DNA from 3 places in the Priestia sp. P5_B4 genome. Region 1 is predicted to be linked to each of the others. Evidence: predicted binding sites of a transcription regulator. Region 1 holds the regulator's gene; each other region holds the start of a gene.
What was found. Region 1 encodes Rex, which represses fermentation and respiration genes when NADH is low (regulators of the CRP and FNR family bind a similar motif). Its sites were predicted from a motif close to TTGTGAAATATTTCACAA; they were not measured.
Positions count from the first base shown of each region.

Region 1 (7,423 bases):
CATGTTCTTTGACCTCCTCAAGATGTTCTTAATAATCTATTTTTTACGTATGATAAGTTTGTGGTTAACATTAGCCGATTACAGCTAAAATATCGCTTTCGCGTAAAATTAAGTATTCAGTACCTTCGTATTTCACTTCAGTACCCGCATATTTTGAGAAGATGATACGATCGCCCGCAGCTACTTCTAAAGCTACACGCTCACCGCTTTCTAATACTCGGCCTGTACCAACAGCAACAATTTTACCCTCTTGTGGCTTTTCTTTTGCACTGTCCGGTAACACGATACCGCTTGCTGTTTTTTCCTCAGATTTTACAAGTTCAATCACTACGCGATCACCTAATGGCTTTAACAAGTGAAACAACCTCCTCAAATAATATGTTTGCATTTTTATTAGCACTCAACCTCAACGAGTGCTAACACAATTATTATATTAAAACAAAGTGGGTTTTTTTTGCAAGTATTAAACAAAAAAAATTTAAAATTTACGAAAACTACATATAATAGTTTTAGATTTCGACGATTTTGAGAAATAAAGCATTCTTTTCTCTGTTCAATAATATGTATGTTACAATACGAGCAAGAAGAAATTACTAACTGTACAGTACTTCTTCGACATATATACATAAAAACCTTTTAAAGGAGTATAGAAGATTGGAAAAACGTTATTGGTATGTTATCCTCACCTACATCCTTATGCAGTTTTCAGGAGTTGTTGGTATACCGCTGTTAAAATTAACAGGAATGTTTGATCAATATCCAGTTCGAACAGCGAATGTCATGCTTTTGACTTATTGGACCATCATTAGCTTTATCCTTGGTTTACTTATTGTCTTACTGCTGCTGCGCCGTGATATGTCCATGCGTATAGAACATGCGGGAACAACGGTAACTGTGGTCTGGTCAGTCCTTGGGGTGTTCCTGGCTATGGCTGGTCAAGCTGTAGCAGGTATGATTGAGCACGCTCTTGGCATTACCCAAGTATCTGAAAACACACAAAATATTGTTAATCTTGTTAAAGCAACGCCGTTCCTCATTGTCGTTACGTCTGTTATTGGACCAATTCTAGAAGAGATTATTTTTCGAAAGATTATTTTCGGCTCTCTTCACAAACGATATAATTTCTTTGTCTCTGCATTTATTAGTTCCCTTATTTTCGCTGCCGTACACTGGGATTTTAAACATTTGCTCGTGTATACAGCCATGGGATTTGTATTTGCATTCCTTTATGCAAGAACAAAACTAATTATTGTACCCATTATTGCTCACGTGTTGATGAATACAATCGTTATTTTATCTCAAACTATTTTTGCAGATAAAATTATAGAAATGCAAAAGCAAGCAGAACAAATGAAGTTTATTTTTGGAGGCATGTTTTTATGAAGAATATCCCTTTAACACGAGGGTTTATTTATATTATTATGGGGGTTTTATTCACCTACCTGGCTATTCAAAATGCTCAGGAAACCGTGTGGAATTTCCCCACGATCTTATTTGCACTCGTAGCCGCGTTCGATTTCAGATTTGCGGTGCGCATTTTTATCTTGCACTATAAAATTAAAAAGTTGCAGCAGCAATATAAAAATCAAGATGATTCATCTAAATAAAAAAACCACTGAAACAGTGGTTTTTTTACATACTAACATCTTCTCTTTCTTGCTCTGCCCTTGCCTTTAACACTTTGCGATACGAAATGCGGGAAATAATGATGCTGATTTCATACAAAATTAAGAGCGGCACTGTCACCATCATGTGCGAGAGCAATTCTGGTGGTGTAATAAGTGCGGCAATAACTAGCAGTACGAAATAGGCATACTTTCGAATTTGAGATAAAAACATAGGCGTGATAATTCCTAATCGCGTCAAAAACATGACGACAACAGGAAGCTGAAACAACAGGCCAAAAGGCAGTGTGAGCTGCATTAAAAAAGAAAAGTATTCATTAATGCCAATCACTTGGTTTACATTCAGCTCATCAGAAACGCGCGTCATAAAATCGACGACAAATGGAAACAACACAAAATAAGAAAAAGAGACACCGCCGATAAAGAGAAAAATGGAAACAGGAATATATCCAAGCGTTACCTTACGCTCTTTTTCATATAAACCAGGACTAATAAATGCCCAAAGTTGATACAGTGCAACAGGAGCTGCAAGTACACAGCCGATAATAACAGCAAACTGCATATAAATCTTAACTGGATCTGTTAGCCTAAATGCATTCATCGTTAAATTTTTTGCCTCATCAGCATGCTGTAAATAGACAATAACCTTATCCGCTATAAAAAAGCCGCCAATTGTGGCAATGACAAAGAAAAATAAAACAATTAAAATGCGCTTTCGCAACTCTCCTATATGATCATATATTGACATTTCTTGTTCGGTCATACTATGATCACCCTTTTACTCTTTGTCATCTACTTGACGCTGTTTATCTTTTTCACGATCTTCTGAGGCACCGCTAGCGGCATGCTTAAACTCTCTAAGCGTTTGCCCGACTGATCTTCCTAGCTCCGGTAACCGTTTCGGTCCAAAAATAAGCAGTGCTACAATCGCAATAATAATCCAACTACCTGCTCCAATCCCCATATTCCCACTCTCCTTATTAATTTAGACTTAAGGAAATCGTAACACAGTCCATCTTATTCAACAGGATAATTTTTCAAAAAGTAGACAAGCGACTGTAATTCTACAGCCAGATCAATATGATGCAGTCGAATCTCATCCGGTACGTTTAAGCGTGCAGGAGTGAAGTTTAGAATCCCTTTAATTCCGCAACTCACTAAACGATCGGTAATTTGCTGAGCCACAGTGGCAGGAACGGTTAAAATCGCKACTGAGATATCATCACTCATATAATCTTCCAATTGGTCAAGGTGATAAACCGGCACGTCGCCTACTTTTGTACCGACTTTATCTTCTATCACATCAAAAGCGCACTCAATTTTGGTGTTATTATTTTTAATAAAATTATAATTTAAAAAGGCCGTTCCCAGATTCCCTACGCCAATCAGTGCTACTTTCGTTACTTCATCTTGGTCTAACGTTTTACGGAAAAATGTAAGTAAATAATTCACATTGTAGCCGTATCCCTTTTTCCCTAATGCTCCAAAGTAAGAAAAATCCCGGCGAATAGTAGCAGAATCAACTTTCACTGCCTCACTTAACTCCGCTGACGAAACACGCTGTTTACCAGAAGCATGCAAGTTTTTTAAAAAACGATAATAAAGCGGCAATCGTTTAGCCGTTGCTTGTGGTATTTTTAATTGTTCAGTGTTCACGTTGTACCCCCTCAGTTCATGTATGTCATTACTAACATTTTCAAGTCATATTGCATTACCTTTCACAAAGCCTCAACCGCCTTGAGGTAGCGCTTCCAATTCTCTCTCTTTTCTCTTGTTTTATATATACTCCACTTCACACCCCGACGCCTTTTGTCTATCCAGGAATACTTAAAGTCGGTAGCTAGAACGAAGCAATTAGCCCTTCAAAGGATCCGTTTGTTAGTCATGACGGATTTTCTACATCCATCATATATAAGTTCAGAGATGCACTTATCTCTTATTTTAACATAGTATCCTGTATAAAATGTGCAGGTAAAATCATTTTATTTCATGAATCAAAACATTCGCTTCATCATTTGTTCTTGTCCCTCTACAAATTACAAACGCTTGTAGGAAGAACTTGTAGTTGAAAATATGTTAAAATACACTATGGATATACTACTAGAGGTGAAAAAATGATTATTCTACAATTGAACGGTATTACAAAATACTATGGGGCAGAACCCATTTTATCGAATATAAAGTTAGAAGTACAATCAAAAGACCGCATTGCCCTAGTGGGACGAAACGGTGCAGGTAAATCAACTTTATTAAAAATTATTGCTGAGCAGCTTTCTTATGACAGCGGAGAAATTATTAAACCTAAAGGTGTTTCCATTGATTATATGGGACAAGATACAGTTCTTGAGTCAACACTCTCCATATGGGAAGAAATGATGACAGTCTTTGCTCCGTTAAAGAAGATGGAAAAAGAATTACGTACGCTTGAAACGAAGATGGGCGATCCAGACATTTTTAATGATTCAGTTCAATACGAAAAACTAACCAAAGAGTACGATCAGCTTCAAGTAACTTTCAAAGATTTAGGCGGCTATCAATATGAAGCGGATACACGATCTATTCTTCACGGTTTCCGTTTCTCAAACTTTGACTATAGCACCCCTATTTCCTCCTTGAGCGGTGGACAAAAAACGCGCTTGGCTCTTGCAAAACTGCTTTTAACAAAGCCAGACTTGCTTATTCTGGATGAGCCTACCAACCACTTAGATATTGAAACTTTAGCATGGCTGGAACAGTTTCTGCAAGGGTATGAAGGAGCTATTTTAATTGTTTCACACGATCGTTACTTCCTTGATAAGGTCGTAAATCAAGTGTATGAAGTCACACAAAAAACAACGGTCAAGTACACGGGCAACTACTCTAAATACCTTGTACAAAAAGCAGAGCGATATGAAAAAGAGTTGCGTCAGTACGAAAAGCAGCAAGATGYAGTCGCAAAACTGAATGATTTTATTCAACGAAACATCGCCCGCGCATCGACTACAAAACGTGCGCAAAGCAGACGTAAGCAGCTCGATCGAATGGAGTTAATAAATCGACCTAACGAAGGCGAAAAATCAGCTAGTTTTTCGTTTGAAATTGAGCGTCAAAGCGGAAATGAAGTCTTAAATCTCGAAAACGTGTCCATCGGATATGATGAAAACAAATATGTTGTCCAAGACGCAAACCTTCGGATTAAAAAAGGTGAAAGCCTTGCGTTGGTTGGTCCTAATGGAGTTGGGAAATCTACGTTATTAAAAGGTATTGTGGATAAACTAAGCTTCAAGACTGGAACCATTTCTTTTGGCTCAAACGTAATGGTTGGTTATTACGACCAAGAGCAAGCTAATTTAACGTCTAATAAAACTGTTTTAAATGAGCTTTGGGATGACTACCCATCCAAACCTGAAAAAGAAATTCGTACAGCGCTTGGAAATTTTCTGTTTTCAGGTGATGATGTACTGAAAATCGTTTCGACGCTTAGCGGTGGTGAAAAAGCACGTTTGGCTCTTGCGAAGCTTATGCTTCAAAAAGCTAATTTCTTAATTTTGGATGAACCTACTAACCATCTTGATTTAGATAGCAAACAAGTACTCGAGAATGCGTTAATTGATTACCCAGGGACTCTATTATTTGTTTCACATGACCGTTATTTTATTAATCGTATTGCAAACAAAATAGCAGAGCTATCTCCTGAAGGAGTAGAAGAATTTCTTGGAGATTATGACTATTATGTAGAAAAGAAAGCAGAAATAGAGGAAATCAAAGAATTAGAAAATATAAAAGCCAACGAAGAACGTACCGTAAAAGTAGATAAACAGTCTTATAAACAAGATAAAGAACAAAAGAAATTGATGAGGCAGCGAACGCGCCGAATTGAAGAAATTGAAACTGAAGTAAACAAATTAGAAGCCGCACAAGCGGAGAATGAAGAACTTCTTTGTAATCCTGAAATTTATCAAAACCACGAAGAAGTATCAAGATTAAACGTTGAAAATGAAAAAATTTCTTCACAGTTATCCACATTAATGGAAGAGTGGGAAGAATTACAGCTACTTCTAGAAGAATAGCCTATATTTTTTCGTATTTATTCACCCTATTTACTTGTTCGTGCGCTTTAGGACAAGCTTTATCCACTCTGTGAATAAATAGTGGATATCTGTCTGATTTTCATAATTAAAACTTGTTGATAACATGTCCGTGTACTGAGTGCACGGACTTTTCCACATAATTATCCACAGTCAATTCTAAATTTATTGAATATTGTTGATAAATCATTTTTATCCACAAAAAAGACGAATGAGAAATAAATCTCATTCGTCTCTTACTCTTCCAAGTCTAAACCGGGGTTTGCGTTTAATGACATATCTGAGCGTTTTCCTTGAGCAAATCGTACACTTGCCGCTGCTCCAATCATTGCGGCATTATCCGTGCATAGAGATAGCGGCGGGATAATAAGCTCAATGTTTGATAATGTTGCAAATGCTTCTTCTAGCGCTGCTCTAAGTCCTTTATTAGCAGCAACTCCTCCTGCTACTAACACTTGCTTAACCTTATATTCCTTTGCAGCTTTAACCGTTTTAGTTACTAACACATCAATAACACTCGCTTGAAAGCTAGCAGCAAGTGTTTGTGGAAGAATTTCTTCACCTTTTTGCTTCGCGTTGTGGACAGTGTTAATAACTGCTGATTTTAACCCACTGAAACTAAAATCATAGGATCCTTCTTCTAGCCAAGCACGCGGCAAATCAATTAATGGCTCTCCTTCATGTGCAAGGCGGTCAATATGAGGTCCGCCTGGATATGGAAGGTTTAACGTGCGGGCTACTTTATCGTAGGCTTCTCCTGCCGCATCATCTCTCGTTTCACCAATCACTTTAAACTGACCGTGACTTTCCATGTATACAAGCTCTGTATGCCCTCCAGATACAACTAGCGATAAAAGCGGGAATTCTAATTTTTTGATTAGCTGATTTGCATAAATATGTCCTGCAATATGATGAACACCTATTAATGGCTTTTGGTGTGCAAATGCTAGCGCTTTGGCTGCATTTACGCCAATAAGAAGTGCTCCCACAAGCCCAGGTCCTTCCGTTACAGCTATTGCATCAATATCTGCAAACGTCAAGTTCGCTTGATTTAAAGTTTCTTCAACTACTACCGTAATTTGTTCCACATGATGACGAGATGCAATCTCCGGTACGACACCGCCAAATCGTTTATGGCTTTCTATTTGTGATGCCACCACATTGGCTACAATTTCATGACCGTTTCGAATCACGGCCGCTGCTGTCTCATCACAGCTTGTTTCTAATGCTAAAATTAATTGATTTTCACTCATAAATTCACCCACATAACTAATGCATCCTCATTGTTATCAGAATAATAATTCTTACGAATACCTCCAGGTTTAAAACCTAGCTTTTGATACAATGATTGTGCAATATGATTAGATACCCTAACTTCTAATGTCATTGACACAGCACCTAGTTTTCGAAGAACGTCCATCACGTTGCGCAGCAGCAATTCACCGAGTCCCTTACCTCGGTAGTCTGGCAATAGGGCAATGTTGGTTACATGTGCTTCGTCAATAACAATCCACGTTCCGCAATACCCAATAATATTTTCTCCTTCTTCCATCACAATGTAAGTTGAAAATTGATTATTGGTTAACTCATTTTGAAACGCTTCTGAACTCCAAGGTGTCGTAAAAGACTTCTCTTCGATTTTCACTACTTGATCAATATCTTTAACTTCCATTAAACGAAACTTAATTGTTAGTTTCATGTTTATACCTTCTTTTATCCTTTTTGCTGTGA
Region 1 covers NZ_JBFULJ010000021.1:1,813-9,235, reverse strand. Annotated here, with positions in the region: gene groL (chaperonin GroEL) at 1-3, opposite strand, end outside; gene groES (co-chaperone GroES) at 71-355, opposite strand; gene AC1DRF_RS04745 (lysostaphin resistance A-like protein) at 655-1,383, shown strand; gene AC1DRF_RS04740 (YdiK family protein) at 1,380-1,607, shown strand; gene tatC (twin-arginine translocase subunit TatC) at 1,633-2,388, opposite strand; gene tatA (twin-arginine translocase TatA/TatE family subunit) at 2,404-2,589, opposite strand; gene AC1DRF_RS04725 (redox-sensing transcriptional repressor Rex) at 2,643-3,281, opposite strand; gene AC1DRF_RS04720 (ABC-F family ATP-binding cassette domain-containing protein) at 3,740-5,674, shown strand; gene tsaD (tRNA (adenosine(37)-N6)-threonylcarbamoyltransferase complex transferase subunit TsaD) at 5,929-6,945, opposite strand; gene rimI (ribosomal protein S18-alanine N-acetyltransferase) at 6,942-7,391, opposite strand; gene tsaB (tRNA (adenosine(37)-N6)-threonylcarbamoyltransferase complex dimerization subunit type 1 TsaB) at 7,406-7,423, opposite strand, start outside.

Region 2 (4,315 bases), on a different contig from region 1:
CTTTAACACCCGTTGGAATTCCGATAGCCATCGTCGTAATAGCAAAAAACACATTCACATTAGCACCTGCACCCATCGTAAAGAAATGATGTACCCATGTGAAATACGATAGAACGCTAATAATCATCATTGAAAAAACCATAGACTTATAGCCAAATATCTTCTTTTGAGAAAACGTTGCAACGATTTCAGAAAAAATGCCGAATGCAGGAAGTACAACGATATACACTTCAGGATGTCCCCACATCCAAATTAAGTTAATGTACATCATCGGATTTCCTCCGCCGGTCATAGTAAATAAGTGTCCGTCAAAGAAGCGGTCAATAAACAATAAAGCAAGCGTTACGGTTAATACAGGAAACGCGAAAATGATAATAATACAGCTTGCTAGAACGGACCACGTGAATAGGGGCATATGCATAAGTTTCATGCCCGGTGCACGCATTTTTAAAATAGTCATAATAAAATTAATTCCAGAAGCCAAGCTGCCAATACCTGATATTTGAATACCCCAAATATAAAAATCTTGACCCGGTCCAGGACTGAACTGCATGCCAGAAAGCGGAGGATAACTCAACCATCCTGCATCTGGCGAGCCGCCGATTACAAACGACAAATTGAAAAGCATGGCGCCAAAGAAAAATAGCCAAAAGCTTACCGCGTTTAAAAAAGGATAGGCGACATCCCTTGCTCCAATTTGAAGAGGTACAACAATGTTAAAGAACGCAAACATAAGCGGCATTGCCATAAATAGAATCATAATGGTTCCGTGTGTAGTAAAAATTTCGTTGTAATGATTAGAATCTAGAAAATGCCACTGAGGGAATGCTAGTTGCATACGCATTAATAATGCATCTACTCCGCCTCGAAACAGCATTAATAATGAAGAAAGCATATACATAATACCAATTTTTTTATGATCCACCGTTGTGAGCCACTCACGCCATAGCCACTTCCATTTTTTAAGATACGTAAGAACAAAAATAATACCGGCTAATGTTAATAAAATGGCGACATCTGCTCCGTAAATCATCGGTTCTCCTGTCACAAAAAAATGAGATGAAAAATCTTTTAATTTTTCTAACAACTTATTTTCCTCCTTCCTGGTGCTCATGCTGTGCATGTACTTGTTCTTCAGAAGCCACATTCATAGTCTTCATGTCTTCATTTTTCATATGGTGATGCTGACTATAATATTGACCACCGTTTTTAATGACAATTTCTTGGAATAAGCCTTYAGGAATGGTAGAATACGATTTTTCTAGAGAAAGACCTTGTTGGGCAAGGTTGCTATAATCAGCTTTTGTTAAAGCTGGTGATGTTTCTTTCACTTGCTTTACCCACTGATTAAATTCTTTTGTCGATGTAGATTTAACTTTAAAATTCATATGAGCGAACCCTTCACCCGTAAAATTAGCACCCGAACCAAAATATTCTCCCTTGTGATCAGCTTGCAGCCAAAGCCCCATTGCCATTCCCGGCATGGTATATAATTGTCCTCCCAACTCGGGTACCCAAAAAGAATTCATAGGTGCATCTGACGTTAGCAYGAATTGAACGGGCACATCTTTTGGAATGTTGACATAGTTCACTGTCGCAATATCTTGATCCGGATATTGAAATAACCATTTCCAGTCAAGGGATGTTACTTCAATTGTTAGCGGCTTTACATCTTTTTTCGGCGGATCTACTAAGTCATACGTCGTCTTGGCCGTAGCGAAACCTAAAATACTAATAATAATAATGGGGATCCCCCACCAAATAAATTCAAGACGCTTACTATCGTCCCAGTCTGGCCGATACGAAGCCTTGTTTCCAGGCTTATCACGGTAGCGTAAAACGATATACACAAGCAGACCTAAAACAGGAATAACAACAATTGTGCATAAAATTATGGAAAAAATAATTAACTGGTATTCTTTTTGAGCCACCGCTCCCTGCGGATTTAAAATCAAATAACGACTATCACAGCCTGCTAAAAAAATTGTGATGAATACGGAGAGAATGATTAACTTGCCAATATGCATTGATTTTTGCTTTCTCACCTAAGCTCAGGCTCCCTTCTTCTAAATCTCTGTACATAATAATGGTATATAAACGTTCATATTAGAGATGCATCTTAACAGATCAAAAGGCTAATAACCTCCTAACATATTGAAGTTTGTCATGACATATTGCTTACTCCTAAAAAATTATCATGTTGTATCATTAAAAGGTGTGATATTCATCACACTTGAAGCGCTTTTTATGTAGTTTGAACGCCTTTACCATAATTTCGTCACATATTTGGGTAATTGTGGGGAATAAAAGGTGCCTTGTGACTATCCTAATAAAAGAAAAAAACTCTTCCAGTTTTTATTAACTGAAAGAGTTTTTTATAAGTACTAGATGAAGTATTGAGCTTTAACACTTACTGATTTGCTTGTTTGACCTGCTGAAACATCCAATCAATCATTTTCCGATTCTGATACGCGGGAACCCAGGAAGCATGATCATACTTTAATTCTTTAGGATATTCCGTATATAGCGGATACCCCCAGATTTTTTGTAAATTCATTGCACCGTTATTTATATTTACGATGAAACACTCCTCATAAAAAAACTATATTTCTATTTTTAAAGAGGCTTATCACTATAGCAATATCCTTTAAAAAAGCTATCCACTTTCTTCATAAAGGTTACATATTAAAAACACCTAAAAATAGTTTAGGTGTTTTTGAAAGGTTTATATTCATCTTTCCTCTAAGCAAAAGCTCAATGGTTATATGGCCTTCTTACTCTTTGAAGCCCCTTGTTTTTTTCTCCACATATTTTCCATTTGTTCAAGAGTTCTACCTTTTGTTTCAGGAACAAATTTCCAAACAAATAAAGCAGAAAGTACACTCATTAAACCGTAAAAACCATATGTTAATCCTCCGCTATATTCCATCATCACAGGATACGTAGAGGAAATAAAATAGTTAGCCGCCCACTGAGCAGCTACGGCAATAGCCACAGCACGACCTCTAATTTTGTTAGGGAAAATCTCTGAAATGAGCACCCAACAAATTGGTCCCCATGACATCATAAAGGAAGCTGTATAAATAATGATAAATACAAGCGTCCCTATACCAATGATGTTTGAAAAAGCCATGCTTGCTACACCGAACATTCCAATGGCCATTCCGATAGACCCTGTTATTAATAAAGGTTTTCTTCCCAAACGATCAACCGTCAAAATTGCAATTACTGTAAAAATAACGTTTACTAATCCCATAATAATAGTTTGCAGCATAGAAGAACCTTTAGCTGCTCCCATGCTTTCAAAAATACGCGGAGCATAATATAGAGCTACATTGATTCCTACAAACTGTTGAAATACAGAAAGCAGTATACCTACAACGATAACTAATTTTCCATATGCCAATAATTTTTCAGACGAAACATTGGTAGAAATTGTTTGTTTAATATCTTCTAAAATTGATTTCGCTTCTGAAGATCCATTAATTTTAGTTAGTATGGCTAAAGCTTTTTGATCTTGATTCTGTATAGCTAAGTAGCGAGGCGTTTCAGGAACTAAAAACAAGAGTGCTGCAAAGAGTAAAGCTGGAATGGCTCCTGAAGCAAACATGTATCTCCAACCTACATCATTAATCCATTCTAAGGTTTCCCCATTTGCAATACCCCAATTCACGAAGTAAACGACTAACATTCCAAAAATAATCATAAATTGATTGAACGATACCAATCTGCCGCGAATATCTGCCGGTGCAATTTCTCCTATATAGATGGGACAAATGGCTGATGCTAAGCCAACACCAATCCCACCTATAATACGGTAGAAGTTAAAAGCAAGTAACAAAGAGAGTGTCGGTTCTCCTTTTGTGAAAAATAAAAACTCAGGATAAGAAGCGCCTAACGCTGAGACTATAAAAAGAATAGCTGCTAGTATAAGTGATTGTTTGCGTCCTAGTTTCGTCGCAAAATAACCAGATACCAAGCCTCCAATAATACATCCTATTAAAGCACTTGATACAGTAACACCATGTGCTAAAGATCCTAACCCTAAGCTGTCAATAAGATACACCTTTAATGATTCTTCAGCTCCAGATATTACAGCTGTATCATATCCAAACAGTAACCCTCCGATAGCGGCAACTAAGGTAATAGAAAAAATATATAATGAGTTTCGATTTTGTTTCATGCGTTGTTAAAAGCAGTTAGTTAAAAGTAACAGTAGAAGTTCTATTTCTAACTGAGTTCGCACTTATTTGAATGCGTTTTCAAATTCTTGGAACACAAAAGAAATTTTCGTCGTCTATTCGACTAACTGCTC
Region 2 covers NZ_JBFULJ010000099.1:5,092-9,406, forward strand. Annotated here, with positions in the region: gene qoxB (cytochrome aa3 quinol oxidase subunit I) at 1-1,087, opposite strand, end outside; gene AC1DRF_RS11125 (cytochrome c oxidase subunit II) at 1,089-2,027, opposite strand; gene AC1DRF_RS11130 (hypothetical protein) at 2,411-2,557, opposite strand; gene xylE (D-xylose transporter XylE) at 2,762-4,183, opposite strand.
Region 2: a site for Rex is predicted at 2,216-2,233, ahead of AC1DRF_RS11125 (cytochrome c oxidase subunit II). Genes of this name have one in related genera too.

Region 3 (7,423 bases), on a different contig from region 1:
GACATTCAGCCTGACTATGACCTTAACATTATGAAAGATCGCCAAACTCTTATGGACGTAACGACCAGAGGATTAGAAGGTTTGGACGACGTAATGAAAAAAGTAAAGCCGGACATCGTACTTGTACACGGCGATACAACTACGACGTTTATTGCCGGACTAGCAGCTTTTTATAATCAAATTCAGGTGGGACATGTTGAAGCAGGTTTGCGCACATGGAATAAATATTCTCCATATCCGGAAGAAATGAACCGTCAGCTTACAGGCGTTCTTGCTGATTTGCACTTTGCTCCGACAGATAAGTCTGCAGCTAATTTGCAAGCAGAGAATAAAAAAGAAGAGCGAATCTTTGTGACTGGAAACACAGCTATCGATGCGTTAAAAACGACAGTAAAAGAGACATATGAGCATGAAGTGTTAACGAAATTGGGAGATGATCGTCTTATTTTATTAACGGCGCATCGCCGCGAAAATTTAGGCGAACCAATGAAAAACATGTTCCGTGCGGTTAAACGTATTGTGGATGAACATGAAGATGTGCAAGTTGTGTATCCTGTTCATTTGAATCCGGTAGTTAGAGAAACAGCAAACGATATCTTAGGAAATGACCCACGCATTCATTTAATTGAACCGTTAGATGTAATTGACTTCCATAACTTCGCTGAGCGCGCTCATATTATTTTGACAGATTCGGGCGGTGTTCAAGAAGAAGCTCCTTCATTAGGCGTACCTGTATTGGTACTTCGTGATACAACAGAGCGACCGGAAGGAATTGAAGCAGGAACGCTCAAACTAGCAGGAACGGAAGAAGAAACAATTTATACGCTAGCAAAAGAGCTGTTAATAGATGAAGACGTATATAAGCAAATGTCACAAGCATCGAATCCTTACGGAGATGGCTTAGCTTCTAAACGTATTTGTGATGCTATTAGCTACTATTTCAACCGCCGTGAAAACAGACCGGAAGCTTTTAATCCGCTTTCGTAAGATTTCTAAACACCTTTCACATGAAAAGTGTCTCTTTGAGACACGATAGTGTGAGAGGTGTTTTTTTATGTGGATTAAATGGTTAATGCTTAGCTTTATATTAGGGAGCGGGGGAGGGCAAATGTCGCTCAATCCGACATTTCCTTCTATAAAACAAGAAATGAATCATCAGGAAAAATCAATAATTGTCATGGTTGAAAAAGAAAAATTCGCGGAATTTAAAAGTCAGCTACAAAAAAATTATCCTAATATAAAGATTAAGAGCGAATTTCACACAGTATTTACAGGACTTTCATTAAACGGCTCCATCTCGGATTTGGAAAAACTATCTCATAATCCTTCTATTATTGGTTCACATTCTATTAAAAACTACCAGGCTGCAGAAGAAAATAGTGTAACCTTCATTGGCTCAGAACAGGTAAGAGGCTTATTTGATACTCATAATCAGCGCTTAACAGGAWAAGGGATCAAAGTAGGCGTCATCGATACGGGTGTTGATTATTCTCATCCGGATTTAAAACAAACCTACAGGGGAGGGTATGATGTAATAGATAAAGATTATGAGCCGATGGAAACCACTCGGGAGCAAGGAGAGCCTACTCTGCATGGCACTCATGTAGCTGGTATTATTGCAGCAAATGGAAATATTAAAGGTGTAGCACCTCAGGCGGAGATCTACGCATACCGAGCTCTTGGACCTGGTGGAGCTGGAACGTCTGAAAGTGTTATTCTAGCTATCGAAAAAGCAATTCAAGATGATGTAGATATTATTAATTTATCATTAGGAAATGATGTGAATGGCCCTGATTTACCAACAAGCTTAGCGTTAGATCGAGCTGTTGAAAAAGGAATTGTAACGGTTACATCCAGCGGCAATTCAGGTCCAGGTTTATGGACCGTGGGCTCTCCAGGTACAGCGGGAAAAGCTATTTCGGTTGGCGCTTCTGTTTCCCCGACAACAGTTCAATTTCTAACAATTGGATTTAACAAAGAAAAAATTATGATGGCGCCAGTAGAAGGGTCTCGTCCATGGACGTTTAATCAAACGCTGCGTGTAATAAATGAAGAATACTTCAAAGAGCAAAAGCATGCGTTGGGTAACGTCATTTTGCTAAAAGCAGAAGGAAATGTGGTTGAAAAAAAGATTAAACAAGCTGAACAGGCAGGAGCAAAAGCCGTTATTTTATATAGTCCGACTGAAAAAAACATGATCGGTAAACTACAAGAATCAGTAAATATTCCAGTGATATGGGTAAGTAAAAAAAACGGTGATACCATTAATCAATACATTCAGTCTCAACAGCCATACTTACGCACTGGCAAGCAAGTGGTGCAAGACTTGCTCACATCTTTCAGTTCAAGAGGACCTGTAACGACTACTTGGGGAATCAAGCCGGATGTCGTCGCACCTGGTTACTTCATTAATAGTACAGTTCCTGGGGGATATGAACGCATGCATGGAACAAGTATGGCTGCGCCCCATGTAGCTGGAGCGTGCGCTCTTATTTTACAAGCTCACCCGAACTGGTCTCCTGAACAAGTCAAAGCTTCATTGATGAACACAAGTAAAGTAATGCAGCAGCTAAATGGTAAAACGTATCACGTATATGAACAAGGAGCCGGGAGAATTCAAATAGCAAAAGCTGTCACAGCAGACTCTTTATTTTATCCATCTTCTTTATCTTTCGGTATTTTTACGCGCCCATCAAAGAAAGTCTTATCATTTAAAATTGATAACCAGTCTGATAAAGCAAAAACGTATCGCTTGAACGTTCCGAAAAGGGATGAAGGAGTGAATTGGGATGTTCCATTACCTGTCACCGTGCAGCCCCATCAGACAAAAGAAATAGCTGTCACTTTATCGGTGCAGCCCCGTTTTAAAAATAAAGGTATATATGACGGATATTTGGAAATAAATGATTCACGTGAAACATTTTCGCTTCCTTATATGTACATGGTTAGCATTCCAGATTATCCCCGTGTCATGGGATTGCAAGTAGCAGCGGAAAAAGAGAAAAATACGTATAGTTATGAACTGTTTTTGCCTGAAGGAGCAGATGAGTTAGGCGTTGCTCTTTTTGATAAGCAGTCTTTACAGTTTATATCGTATTTAGATGTTGACGTTGATGTAGAAAGAGGCATGAGAAAACGGAAAATAACGATCGATGAATCGCTTGTACCGGGAGCGTACCAAATATTTGCATTTGTGAAAAAGCATGGACAAGAGCATGTTGTAAACAGTACAATAACGATTGAATGAACCTCTTTAAATGTTTTCATTTGAAGAGGTTTTATGTGTGGCAGAAATGTGAACAATAAGAAGAGATTGTGAAGTTTTTAGCTTAAACACATTGACATTAAATATACGCTATTGTATGCTTACAGGGAATATAAATGATAAGGTTTTCAACCTGTGAAAACCGTTGATATTTCTGTGTATTTTATTAGCTGTTTTTACCTTTTTTAGCAATTTTTTTTGCCTTTCTATCATATATTGAGCTATAAAAACGATAGAGAATTCGGAAAAAAGAAAATTTTGCAAAAGGGGTATGAGCTTATGAAAGATCGCAACCGTCATCCTTTGCAAGCGATGGCATTAGTGTCAATCATTCTATCACAGTTAGCAGGTTCAGTCTTAATTGGCTTATTCTCTGGAAGATGGGCTGATCAATGGCTTGACACCGAACCACTATTTTTGATTTTAGGCCTTCTTTCAGGGCTAGCAGCAGGTGTTTTTATGATGCTGCGGACAGTCCACCATTTTTTTTCAGGAGATTAATAATTCATGCAGGATTTGCAGCACGTTTTTCCAAGACTTCGTTCATACATATTGTATTTGTTAGCATTATACGTTCTCGGCTGGGGATTTACAAGTTATAAGGCTGTTTTTGCAGGTTTAATTTTAGGAACCGCCCTGAGTTTGTATAATTTGTGGAACTTAGTAAGAAAGTTTGAGCAGTTTGGACAGGCGTTGGATGAGGGGAAAAAGCCCCGTTCAATTGGGACTGTTGTAAGATTTGCAACAGCTGCTCTCGCAGTTGTGATTACCATCTCTTATCCAAAAACCTTTCATATTATTAGTGTAGTTGTGGGATTAATGACGTATTACGTTGTCATTATCATAGATTTAGTTGTTCAAAATATGCGTAGAAGATAGAAAGAGAGGTGAACACAGTTGGGTCATGAATCACCAACTATAGAGTTTCTAGGCCTTACTTTTAGTCAAAGTAACTTGCTTATGGTTACCGTAGCTTCTGTTATTGTATTCTTAATTGCAGTTTTATGTACTCGTACTCTTGCTATGAAGCCAAGCGGTGCACAAAACTTTATTGAATGGGTCTTAGATTTTGTTAAAGGACTCGTTAATAGCAATATGGATTGGAAAACAGGTGGCCGCTTTTTGACGCTAGGTGTAACTTTACTTATGTACATTTTTGTGTCAAATATGTTGGGTCTTCCATTTGCCATCGTGATTGACCATAACTTATGGTGGAAATCGCCAACCGCTGATCCAGCAATTACGCTGACGTTAGCCGTTATGGTAGTTGTACTATCACATTACTATGGTATTAAAATGCGAGGGTTCTCTGCATACACGAAAGATTACTTCAAGCCAATGGCATTTTTATTCCCGCTTAAGATTATCGAGGAGTTTGCCAATACGTTAACGCTTGGCCTTCGTCTTTACGGTAATATTTATGCTGGGGAAATTTTGTTAAGCTTGCTAGCTGGTTTAGCAACAACAGGCTTCCTAGGTACAATTGGAGCTGCTATTCCAATGCTTTTATGGCAAGGATTCAGTATTTTTGTAGGCGCAATTCAGGCCTTCATTTTCACAATGTTAACGATGGTTTATTTATCTCACAAAGTGAGTAGCGACCATTAATTTATAAAGCTTTGTTCAAGTAATACCCAATTTGGACAAAACAAAACTTAGTTAAACAAAATCATATATATTAAGGGAGGACTTTATAAAATGGGTTTAATAGCATCTGCAATTGCGATTGGTTTAGCGGCACTAGGTGCTGGTATTGGTAACGGTCTTATCGTTTCTAAGACGATTGAAGGCACAGCTCGCCAACCAGAAGCACGTGGTACATTAACTTCAATGATGTTCGTTGGGGTTGCCTTAGTTGAGGCGCTTCCAATTATCGCCGTAGTTATTGCATTCATGGTACAAGGTAAATAATAATGTGTTACATGTGGCGAAGATCATTCAAAAGAACCTTCGCCATTACTTTATGTCTTTAATAAGTAAATTATATATGTGGAGTCTCTGAAGGGAGTGAACATGGCCGTGTCGAACATGTTTGTGTTAGGAGCAGCAGGCATTAATGGTGGAGATATTCTTTTCCAATTAGTGATGTTCCTTATCCTACTTGCGTTACTTCAAAAATTCGCGTTTGGTCCTGTAATGGGAATCATGAAAAAACGTGAAGAGCATATTGCCGGTGAGATTGATGAAGCAGAAAAGCAAAATGAGGAAGCGAAGAAGCTTGTTGAAGAGCAGCGTGAAATCTTAAAGCAATCTCGTCAAGAAGTGCAAGTAATGATGGAAAACGCTAGAAAGTCTGCAGAAGATAAAAAAGAAGAAATCATTGCCGCAGCACGCGAAGAGTCTGAGCGTCTAAAAGCTGCAGCAAAACAAGAAATCGAACAGCAAAAAGATCAAGCAGTTGCTGCGTTACGTGAGCAAGTTGCTTCATTATCTGTTTTAATTGCGTCGAAAGTTATTGAAAAAGAACTTTCTGAACAAGATCAAGAGAAGTTAATTCATGAATATATCCAAGAAGTAGGGGATGTACGATGAGTCAACCAGCTGTAGCCAAGCGCTATGCACTAGCTCTTTTTCAATTAGCAACAGAAAAACAGATGATCGATGAAATGCAAGACCAGCTACAAATCGTTGAAGAGGTGTTTGCTAAAACACCTGAATTAATGGATGTATTAACTCATCCAAAAATTACAATTGAGCGAAAAAAACAGTTTGTAAGTGAGGCATTTGCTGAACTTTCACCAACTGTTCAACATACGGTTCTTCTATTATTAGAGCGTCACCGCATTCAAATTGTTAGCGAGATGGTAAAAGAGTATCGTTTCCTAGCGAACGAAGTACGTGGCGTGGCAGATGCAACTGTTTATTCTGTCAAACCTTTAAGTGCAGATGAGAAAAGAGCAATCTCACAATCATTTGCTTCTAAAGTTGGAAAACATACGTTAAATATTTCAAATATAGTAGATAAAAGCCTAATCGGCGGCGTGAAGCTTCGCATTGGTAATCGTATCTATGATGGCAGCATTAGCAGCAAATTAGAAACGATCCACCGAGGACTTCTTGCACACAGATCGTAGATAGGGGTGAAATTCATGAGCATCAAAGCTGAAGAAATTAGTGCGCTGATCAAGCAGCAAATTGAAAACTATCAGTCTGAGATTAAAGTGAGTGATGTAGGTACTGTTATCCAAGTTGGGGACGGTATCGCACGTGCTCATGGCCTCGACAATGTCATGGCTGGAGAACTGGTTGAATTTTCAAATGGTGTCATGGGAATGGCACAAAACTTAGAAGAAAACAATGTAGGTATCATTATTTTAGGACCATATACGGAAATTCGTGAAGGTGACGAAGTTCGCCGTACAGGACGCATCATGGAAGTTCCAGTAGGGGAGCAGTTAATCGGTCGTGTTGTTAACTCATTAGGTCAGCCAGTAGACGGCTTAGGCCCAGTAGAAACAACAAAAACACGTCCAATTGAAGGTGCTGCACCTGGCGTTATGGATCGTAAATCAGTACATGAGCCGCTTCAAACAGGTATCAAGGCGATTGACGCACTTGTGCCGATCGGTCGTGGACAGCGTGAGTTAATTATCGGTGACCGTCAAACGGGTAAAACATCGGTAGCAATCGATACAATCTTAAACCAAAAAGATCAAGATATGGTATGTATCTATGTAGCGATTGGCCAAAAAGAATCAACAGTTCGTAACGTAGTAGAGACATTACGTAAACACGGTGCTCTAGATTACACAATCGTTGTAACAGCATCAGCTTCACAACCAGCTCCACTATTATTCTTAGCGCCATATGCTGGGGTAACAATGGGTGAAGAGTTTATGTATAACGGTAAGCACGTACTTGTTATTTACGATGACTTAACAAAACAAGCATCAGCTTATCGTGAACTTTCATTACTATTACGCCGTCCTCCAGGTCGTGAAGCGTATCCAGGGGATGTATTCTACCTGCACTCTCGTTTATTAGAGCGTGCGGCAAAGTTATCGGACGCAAAAGGTGGAGGTTCATTAACAGCTCTTCCATTTATTGAAACGCAAGCAGGAGACGTATCTGCTTATATCCCAACGAACGTAATTTCGATTACAGACGGACAAATTTTCTTACAGTCAGATCTATTCTTCTCAGGCGTGCGTCCTGCGA
Region 3 covers NZ_JBFULJ010000056.1:3,535-10,957, reverse strand. Annotated here, with positions in the region: gene wecB (non-hydrolyzing UDP-N-acetylglucosamine 2-epimerase) at 1-987, shown strand, start outside; gene AC1DRF_RS08515 (S8 family serine peptidase) at 1,055-3,247, shown strand; gene AC1DRF_RS08510 (AtpZ/AtpI family protein) at 3,545-3,766, shown strand; gene AC1DRF_RS08505 (ATP synthase subunit I) at 3,773-4,144, shown strand; gene atpB (F0F1 ATP synthase subunit A) at 4,163-4,873, shown strand; gene atpE (F0F1 ATP synthase subunit C) at 4,964-5,176, shown strand; gene AC1DRF_RS08490 (F0F1 ATP synthase subunit B) at 5,279-5,797, shown strand; gene AC1DRF_RS08485 (F0F1 ATP synthase subunit delta) at 5,794-6,339, shown strand; gene atpA (F0F1 ATP synthase subunit alpha) at 6,355-7,423, shown strand, end outside.
Region 3: a site for Rex is predicted at 3,314-3,331, ahead of AC1DRF_RS08510 (AtpZ/AtpI family protein). Genes of this name have one in related genera too.